DNA from 3 places in the Paenibacillus sp. FW507-14B1B genome. Region 1 is predicted to be linked to each of the others. Evidence: riboswitches for the same ligand, from Rfam matches in the RefSeq annotation. Region 1 holds a riboswitch; each other region holds the start of a gene.
What was found. A riboswitch is a leader RNA that binds a small molecule or an ion and turns the genes downstream of it on or off. The one in region 1 is predicted to bind thiamine pyrophosphate.
Positions count from the first base shown of each region.

Region 1 (3,281 bases):
CGGAAACAGATGGATGTGAACTTCTTCGGAACCGTCTCTGTAACTCAAATAGCACTGCCACTCATGCGCAAAACTCCAAAATCTAGAATTATCTTCATGAGTAGTATAAGTGGAGTCATCGGATTCCCTGGATATGGACCATACGCTTCTTCGAAGTTTGCTGTGGAGGGAATGGCTGAATGTCTTTCACTAGAGCTTCAGCCGCTCGGAATGGATGTGGTGCTGATCGAGCCAGGAGCTTACGGAACACCGATCTGGGGCAAAGGGTTTAGCGATATAAAAGCAGAGGCTGGATCTCCTTACCAGAAAATGCTGAATAATGTGCTGGATTTCTCCAGAACAACTGCTGAAAAAAGCGGTGATCCGCAGGAGGTTGCCCGACTGGTTGGGGAAATCGCTCGAAGCGCTTCCCCAAAGTTCAGGTATAGAGTCCCATTCGGAACACGGATGACTATTGTAGCTAAGCTGTTACTGCCGTACCGGTTGTTTCGGCATATCGTACTAAGAACGCTTAATAAATAGGCAAGCGATTCTATGATTCTTTTGACGGCTTATGAAGAAGACCTAAAAGTGCGCCCATCTTCACCTTATCTCCGACCGTTAGGTCACCACGAGGCGTGAACGTACCATTCTCTGTTAGAAGAACGACGGTAGAACCAAATTCAAAGTAGGCCAGGTCGTCACCGTTACGCCACTCACTTACGGATGGATCGGCATATTTAATACTGCTGACGTTCATCGCACCGACTTTAACAACAGCGACTTCGCCATGCTCGTGCGTGATATAGGTTATGAGTCTTTCATTACGGCTAAGGACGGAGCGGATGTTCGTCATCGCAAAATCATTCACCGGGTATACCTTACCACGGAGATGCTCACTTTCCGCCTTTTTCCCGGTTACAGGAGAGTGAATTCGGTGATAGTCGGTAGGGCTTAGATATAGCACGAATACATAACCGTTCGTATAATTCTCCATTCGCGGGGAATTAGCGAGCAGATCGCCGATCGTATAATCTTGGCCTTTGACGTTTAGGATGGTACCGGAATGAATAGGACCCATACCGGTAATGACTCCATCTACAGGGCTGGTCATTGCACTGGCCGTTTCATCGATTGCACGCATACCCATCTTCAATCGACGGGAGAAGAATTCGTTCAGTGAACGGTATTCATGAATTTCTTTTTCCGCTTCATGTGCGGGGATTTGATATATTCGTATAAACGTTGGTATCAGATAACGGCTCAATCTGCTGTGGGAAAAGCCTCCCATGATCCGGGATACCCACTTACGGGAAGATAGTTCTGTCATCAGCCTCAGTAATTGTTTAGCCATGTGATTCTCCTTTTACTCATGCATTAACAATGGGCGGATCAAACCATCCGCACTCTGAATTATATTGACATAGAACAGGGGTTAAATCAATAAAAAGGGGAATTTGTAAAAAAGGGACTTGCAAATTTTGGAGATCGTGTGTATTTTTAAGTCAGCTTAAAATCGAATAGGGAATACGGGGGCTTGAGTGAATCAGGCTGAGACTGCAGACATTATTCCGCTGCTGACCGTTAATCTGAACTGGGTAATGCCAGCGTAGAGAATATCCGACCCTCAATCCATAGGGCCTTCTTTCCGTCTGCGCATGTTTCCAGACGGTTTTTTGTTGTGCTCTGATAAAGATCTTAAGTAAGAGAGGGGAAGTTGAGATGCAATCCAGTACTCAAGAAAAGATGAATGCACCTGTCAGAAAAGGACTAAGACTGAGTGATATTTTGGTTACCGTTCTGGTGTCGCTTGTGATTGGTGTGGTGTACCACTTCTGGGGCTCGGTGTACAACCTGTTTAAACCGTTGTTTTTTGAAGCAGATGAGTTGCTGTACGGAATGTGGTTCGCTGCGGCTACTCTTGCTTTTCTACTGATTCGTAAGCCTGGTGTAGCGCTTGTAGCAGAGCTTGCGGCTGCTCATGTGGAGGTATTGTTCGGAAGTGGATGGGGTCTTAACCTGCTGTTATACGGATTAATCCAAGGTTTGGGGGCAGAGCTCGTATTTGCGGCTTTTCGCTATAAAAAGTATTCGGTCTGGGTCGTTGCTCTTGCCGGGGGAGTTTCTGCGGTTGGTTCGATGTTTATGGATTTCTATTTAGCGTATACAGATGACTATGCTTGGTGGTTATTTATTGCCAAGTACAGTATGCGTGTTATCAGTGGGGCCCTGATTGCGGGATATCTCATGTATGTCTTGGCAAATGCGTTGGAACGCACAGGAGTAACCTCACTGCTTCGTCCGGCTTCGGCTAAGGATTACGATGACTTGGATGATCCTCAGCATGTGTGAGAACACAGTTGATCAACATCTGGTACAGGGTGATGAACTAATGAATGCACCTTGTACGGTTTATGTGGAAGACTTGCGGCTGAAGTTTCCGGGCGAGAGTGAGTTGATGTTTAAGGATGTATCATTTGCAGCGAAAAAAGGAGAAAAGGTGCTTCTCCTAGGACCGAGTGGATGTGGTAAATCGACACTGCTTCAGGTGCTTAGTGGCATGATTCCGAATGCAATAGAAGTGCCTATGAAATGCGCGGGACAGCAGATTCCCTCTTCGTGGGCGTATGTGTTTCAGGACCCGGATACACAATTTTGTATGCCGTATGTGGACGAGGAATTGGCTTTTGTGCTGGAAAATCTCGGTGTTCCGCAGGAAGATATGGCTTCTCGGATGAATGAGGTTCTAGGTAAGGTCGGCTTGCAGTTGGATGACCTTCATTTGCCTATCAGTCATCTCTCTCAGGGAATGAAGCAGCGGCTTGCGCTCGCATCTGCTCTACTTCTTCAACCGGATGTACTGTTTCTAGATGAGCCTTCTGCGCTGCTGGACCCAGAGGGAAGAGAACAGATATGGGAAGCCGTGAAATCTGTTTCAGACGGGCGAACGCTCATTATTGTTGAGCACCGGATTGAGGAGATGGTGGAGTATGTCGACCGAGTAGTATTGTTTGGGTCTAGTGGAGTGATTCTCGGTGAAGGTAGACCAGAGCATGTGTTTACAGCTTATCAGCAGGAGTTGAAGGATTACGGAATATGGTACCCCGGGGTGTGGGATGACTACATTCGATCAGAGGCTGGAGCAGATTCGAAGGCAAAAGCAAAGGTTAAGACGGATCATATTTCTGCAACAATGGGACATGGGGAGCTAGCTAGTGATGTGGTTCCTTATGATAGCTTAAGTGAGAATAAAGATCTCGGCAGGATCGGAATAGATATGATCACGCGAAGTGGAGCCCTTC
Region 1 is NZ_JBYSWS010000002.1:1,427,074-1,430,354, reverse strand. It holds gene AC3WJJ_RS15270 (SDR family oxidoreductase) at 1-522, shown strand, start outside; gene asd (archaetidylserine decarboxylase) at 533-1,333, opposite strand; TPP riboswitch at 1,499-1,612, shown strand; gene AC3WJJ_RS15260 (ECF transporter S component) at 1,702-2,331, shown strand; gene AC3WJJ_RS15255 (ABC transporter ATP-binding protein) at 2,372-3,281, shown strand, end outside.

Region 2 (3,281 bases), on a different contig from region 1:
ATCCCGAATACATCAAGCTCTTGAAATGTCTTGAGATCCGCCTGAATACCAGCCCCGCCACCGCTATCTGAGCCTGCAATCGTTAGCGCTCTTGGAATCATCGTATGACTCATCGTTTATCACCTGTTCCAGCTACCTCTACTTCTCGGATCTCGGAAAATCCTGACAGGGAACCGGCATGCAGCTTCGCTAATTCATCTAGAAAAGCAACTTGAAAGCTACCTGGTCCAACATCCGAGGTGAGTTCTGCCGCGCGAGCAGCAGCAGCTCCATAGAAGGCAAGACCTGCTGCGCCTGATAACATAAGATTCGGCTCTATGGCTGCAAAAGCCCCTAATACAGAAGTTAATAGACAACCCGCTCCGGTTACTTTTGTAAGCAGCTCATGTCCACCACTTATAACCCGTACGGTCGTACCATCCGTGATGACATCCTCTTCTCCCGTAATGACAACCGTTGTCTTCAACTCCTGTGCTGCTCGAATGGCTAGACTCACATGACTTTCACCCGCACTGCCACCGCCATCCACGCCTTTAATCTCCCGCGATTCGCCGACAAGATGAGCAACTTCGGCCGCATTTCCCCGTACAAGCGAAATCTGAACCTCCTTCAAAATACGCAGCGCTGACTCCGTTCGAAACGTTGTAGCTCCGGCACCTACAGGGTCCAACAGGACCGGAACTCCATGCGCATTCGCTGAACGTCCCGCGATAATCATGGCATCCACCAATTCACGAGACAATGTTCCAATGTTCAGCACTAGCGCCCCTGCAATTTTTGCCATATCGGCAACCTCATCGGGTGAATACGCCATAACAGGGGATGCACCTAACGCATAAAGACCATTTGCCGTAAAATTAGTCACCACCACATTCGTCATATTATGTACAAGCGGTTTATGCTGCTGCACCTTCCCTAGTAACTCGGAAACCTCTTTATCTAACATCACACTCATCAGCCTCACTTTGTCGTTATGATGATGGAATACACTAAGAATTCACAGAACAGATCGCCTGCATCTGAACCGGCCACTCTTCCTGACGGTAAGCCATATCCCAGAACAAATACTCTAGCTGACAGCTAAGCATGAAATGCTCGGTCATGCGTGAACGCTCAGCAGCCGTGGCCTCCAAGGCCCAAGCATCGAGTTCATTGCAGAATTTAATGGTCGCACCATCCGCACGGTTGCCATAGAATGTGATCCATTCATAGAACGGGTGAGACTCATCTGGATTAACTTCCTTCATCAGCTTTTGCCCAATCTCAAGATACGTCCAAGGACAAGGTAGCAGCACCGCCATAATCTCACCCAGACTTCCTTCGTGAGCCACGGTCAACATATGGCGTATATAATGATGTGCTGACGGAGCCAGCGGATACCCCTGCATATCCTCATACCTAACCCCTGCTTCATGACAAAAATTCTGATGTGGATGTACCTCGCTATGTAGAATAAATGATATCTGTTCATTGAATACAGCAATCTCTTCTCTTGTCGTGCACTTAGAAATGGCAATCCCATAAATCCGCATGTATGCATTCAAATACTCATAATCCTGTTTGATATAATGAACCAGCTGTTCCTTCGTTAGCTTACCTTCTGCTATTCCTCTCACAAAGGGATGTTCAAATATGGCCTGAAAAATACCGTCCGCCTGTTGACGGAGCTCTTGTGTGAAACTCATAAGTCTTCCACCTCCAATTTTTTTGAAGAGCAGAAAGTCCCGTAAGAGTAACCACTTTCAGTAGACGCCAAAAAAAGCCGCCCCGAAAGCTGGAGCGGCTTCATCTATTTCAATCATTGCATAAGGATAAGGCAATAATGATATGACCGACTCCACTTTCCTACGCTAGTATGAACTAGATCAGGTTCAAAGGGTCCAAGATACTCTCTTGTCTCAGCCGCCAACGGCTCCCCTAGTGGACTTTCTATTCTATTGTCAATTACTGTACACAGGATTGGGATAGATGTCAAACGAACAAACTCCTAATCTATTCCTCCCCCTCTTTAATATACGCCAATAGCTCCATTACAATTTCTGCTACGGCATCCTCTTTCGGTAGTTGGATAAATTGACTGGCTCTCACAATATCCTCCTTAAATAAATCGATAAGCTGTATCATCGCATCTGGATCATTGTCCTGCGCTGCTTCTAGCAATGCTAGAAACTCACGGTCTGTGATAACTGGTTGATCATTCTTCGTTTCCATCGGTTCACCGCCTGTTGACTTATATTCAGCTCGCGTGCTACTTCGGATTCCGTCTGATCCTGTATGTACAGTTTATAAATAATGATCTTGCCTTGAGGGGGAAGTGTATTTATCAGCTGTTCAACCAACATTCTGTTCTCAGCTTGATCTGTAAAGTTCACTTTCGTATACATGCGTTCAAGATCATAGAAGGTACACTCCCGTTTCTTCAACGTCTTAGCGCGATATTGAATCCTCCAGCCAATCCGGTGGACCTCTCCCTGAACTCGCTCAAAAGCCGTCTGACCTGTATTCAATTCTTCATCCACTCCATTCTGTTAAGTTGCAAAGATAGACAATCAACACCAAAATATAAGAACACTTGTTCTGTTTATTCTATACAATACCACTTTTTATGGTGTTTGTAATGTTGATTTTATGAATTTTCTAAGGTCATTTGAAAGATGTTCTATATAGAAAATGATTATTTTTCAAAAAAATAATTCTAGTGGTTGTATTTCTTATGTAACAATTACCTATATAGGTGAAGGCACCTAACAATAAAGAAACGAGATGAACTTGGGAAGAGGTTCATCTCGATTCTTCACTTCCCTTTTGTATACGGCCTTTCATACTATAAATGAGGGAGTTGTATGGATATGAATATGAAAAAAGTTCTGTATGTACCTTTAGATGATCGACCGGTAAACCTAGATGATGTGATTGTTCAAGGAAGATCCGCTGGCATTGAAGTGATTACGCCATGCTTGGAGGATATCAAGAACCGAATGGATTCTCAGAAGACCGCTTCAGACAACACACTCCTGAGCACATCTTCGCCTACATTCGGTAACACAACCAACATTCGCAAGTTCATTCTCGATCATGCAGCAGAGGTTGATGGCTTTATTATCTCTGCAGATATGCTCGCGTATGGAGGACTAATTGGGAGTAGAAGATTGCGTACCAACGGCGGTTCAGCCTACCCAGACTATGATCCTGCAACAACCCACTTACTGGATACCATTCGACTGGTAAAAAAGGCTCATCCTCGCAAACCCATGTATGTGCTTGACACCATTATGAGGCTC
Region 2 is NZ_JBYSWS010000005.1:288,603-291,883, forward strand. It holds gene thiD (bifunctional hydroxymethylpyrimidine kinase/phosphomethylpyrimidine kinase) at 1-113, opposite strand, end outside; gene thiM (hydroxyethylthiazole kinase) at 110-946, opposite strand; gene tenA (thiaminase II) at 990-1,685, opposite strand; TPP riboswitch at 1,826-1,929, opposite strand; gene AC3WJJ_RS22520 (helix-turn-helix domain-containing protein) at 1,993-2,211, opposite strand; gene AC3WJJ_RS22525 (sigma factor-like helix-turn-helix DNA-binding protein) at 2,163-2,519, opposite strand; gene AC3WJJ_RS22530 (DUF4127 family protein) at 2,850-3,281, shown strand, end outside.
Region 2: it holds a riboswitch for thiamine pyrophosphate, as region 1 does, so the genes downstream of both, tenA (thiaminase II) here and AC3WJJ_RS15260 (ECF transporter S component) in region 1, are expected to answer to the same signal.

Region 3 (3,281 bases), on a different contig from region 1:
AGTTAATTCAGGAAACAATCCCATTAAGCCAATCGGCCCAATTTAAAAAGAGCTTGCAAGAACTTGATCAAGGAAACCAAGAGTTTAAAGAAAAATATGATGAATTGATACAAATGATTCAATCGAAGAAATCATCTGATCAGATCTTGGATTATTTTATTGCAGAAGTATTTCCACGCGGTATAGAACTTGACCCGATGGCTGAGAATCTGGCAAACGAACAGTTAAATGCGATGAAGGAAGCAAGTGAGGAAAGTACACAGCTTGTCAATCATGCCGTTACCAATGTGGCTGTAGTTAGTATTTTTGCTTTTGTATTTGCTGTATTGTTCGGTTATATTTGTTCACGAATGTTATCCAAACCGATAGTAACTATAGCAAAAGCGGTAGAGGAAATTGCGTTAGGTAACTTAACAGTTGAAGATATCAAGTTGAAGAATAAAGATGAAATCGGAGTATTGGCCCATTCATTTAATCAGATGAAAGATAATCTCCAGAGATTAGTGCACAAGATTCGTATTAGTTCGGAGCATGTAGCATCTTCCTCCGAGGAGCTTACCGCAAGTTCAGAGCAATCCAGCAAGGCATCCGAAGCGATATCGATGACGATTCAAGAAGTATCCACAAATGCGGAGATGCAATCTCGAAATGTAGATGATAGTCTCCAGGCTATTCACGAAATGTCCTCTGGCGTACAGCAAATTGCTTCAAATGCACAAATGACATCATCTCTTACGATAGCAACGGCTCAAAAAGCTTTAGAGGGTAATCAGTCTATCCAGTCAACCGTTAGCCAGATGGATTCGATACAAAACACGATGCATCATTTAGCTAATGCTGTAACAGAGATGCAGGAGCAATCGAAAGAAATTGAAATGATTGTTGATGTAATAACAGAAATCTCAGCTCAAACGAATCTGCTATCACTAAATGCGGCTATAGAAGCTGCCAGAGCAGGGGAACAAGGACGAGGTTTTGCAGTGGTTGCAGGAGAGGTTCGAAAGTTAGCGGAACAATCTTCCCAGTCGGCTGGGCAGATTGCAGAGTTGGTCACAACAATTAATCAGCGTACATTCCAACTGGTAGAGAAGACGGAAGCTGGAGTGAGGGAAGTTAGCGATGGAATTCAAGTCGCACATTCAGCGGGTCAACTATTCGAGTTCATAAAAAATGATATCGATGAGGTCTCTAATCAGATTCAGGAGATATCGACCGCTTCACAGCAGATCTCTATGAATACGGAACAAGTCGTAGATGCGATTGGGTTCATATCAGAGGGCTCCAAAACCGTTGCAGCAGAATCACAGAACTTAGCGGCATCGACGCAGGAGCAACTGGCTTCTATGGAGGAAATTACATCTTCTGCATCATCGTTATCTAATATGTCAGAAGAGCTGCACAATTTAATTGAAAAATTCAAAATCTAAAATGAATCATCGATGTTCAGTATGAAACACATGGTTGACGTCACAAAAGGGTAATGTTACCATTACCCTAATTTCATAAAGAGTAAGCTCTATGTGTTACATTCACGCATTGCTTACTTGGAAGTCCACTAGGGGCGCCTGTTATAGGCTGAGATAAAGCGATTTCGCTTTGGTCCCTTTGCACCTGATCTGGGTCATGCCAGCGTAGGAAAGTGGTAACGAATTCAATCTTTGTGTGTTCATGAATTCAGAACCGTTCTGTGCTGGAACGGTTCTTTATGTATTTAACCGTTCCTCCATTAGAACCGGGCTCTATTCATCTACCCCTAGTGACTTCCTTATATGACATAAGGAGGTCTTTTTTGTGTTCAATTAATGAGGGAATAGAAGGGCGTAATCATTGATCACACACGAACTAGGAGGAGAACAATGAAGGATATACTTGAGATTGGCGGCGTAAAGCTGACCAACCGACTATTGGTAGGAACGGGGAAATATGCAGACCACAAAGAGATGAACGCAGCCATTACGGCTTCTGGGACACAGGTCGTTACCGTTGCTGTAAGAAGAGTTGATCTGGACGGTTCCGAGGAGAACATTCTGAATGACATTCCTGACAATGTACAGTTAATGCCCAATACTTCAGGGGCAAGAACGGCGGATGAGGCTATACGTATTGCAAGATTAGCAAGAGCATGCGGGATGAGCAATTGGATTAAGATTGAGGTTATCTCGGATCAGAAATACTTGCTTCCGGATAATGCGGAGACGATTAAAGCAACGGAGGTGCTAGCTAAAGAAGGCTTCGTTGTTCTTCCTTACATGAGCCCTGACCTCATGGCAGCTAAAGCCTTGGTGAATGCAGGTGCTGCTGCTGTAATGCCGCTCGGAGCGCCAATTGGCACAAACCGAGGCATCCGAATGAAAGAGATGATCCAGATTCTAATAGATGAGATTTCTGTTCCTATTATCGTGGATGCAGGGATCGGTAAGCCATCCGAGGCAGCGGAGGCAATGGAGATGGGAGCAGATGCGGTATTGGTCAATACGGCGATAGCTACAGCGAAAGATCCAGTTGGTATGGCGCAAGCTTTTGACTTGGCCGTGAAGTCTGGGCGCATGGGGTACTTGGCAGGACTTGGGCGGATGTTGAGTGGCAGAGCAGAGGCCTCGTCCATTCTAACTGGATTTTTGGACTAAGAGGGAGAGATGAAATGAGCTTTTATGATATATACACCCAAGTCAAAGAGTGGCCGTTCGAGCGTCTCACGCAGGCTGTAAGTAACAAGGATGTAGAGAGAGTCTTAGGGAAGGATCGGCTAACCAATGAGGATTATTTGACGTTATTGTCTCCTGCGGCAGAACCTTATATAGAAATCATGGCACAACAAGCACATGAGCGAACCGTACAGCATTTTGGCCGAATCATTCAATTATATCAGCCTCTTTATTTGAGCGATTACTGTGTGAATACTTGTAAGTATTGCAGCTTCAGCATAGATAACGAGTTCCCAAGGCGTAAGCTGACGATGCTGGAGGTGGAGCAAGAAGCTAGGGCAATAAAGGCTAAAGGAATAAAGCAGATCATTCTGTTAACAGGGGAATCTCGCATTCATTCTTCAGTACAATATTTGAAGGACTGTGTGGATGTATTAAAGCATCATTTTGCTTCTATTGCGATTGAAATTCAGCCGCTGGATGTGCCGGATTATCAGGAACTCGTGAATGCAGGAATTGACGGTCTCACTGTATATCAAGAGGTTTATGACGAAGAGACCTATAAGGATATACATGTTAAAGGACCGAAACGCAACTATCGTTATCGCCTGGATGCACCGGAGAGAGGATGCCAGG
Region 3 is NZ_JBYSWS010000004.1:89,199-92,479, forward strand. It holds gene AC3WJJ_RS19185 (methyl-accepting chemotaxis protein) at 1-1,427, shown strand, start outside; TPP riboswitch at 1,548-1,655, shown strand; gene AC3WJJ_RS19190 (thiazole synthase) at 1,857-2,627, shown strand; gene thiH (2-iminoacetate synthase ThiH) at 2,642-3,281, shown strand, end outside.
Region 3: it holds a riboswitch for thiamine pyrophosphate, as region 1 does, so the genes downstream of both, AC3WJJ_RS19190 (thiazole synthase) here and AC3WJJ_RS15260 (ECF transporter S component) in region 1, are expected to answer to the same signal.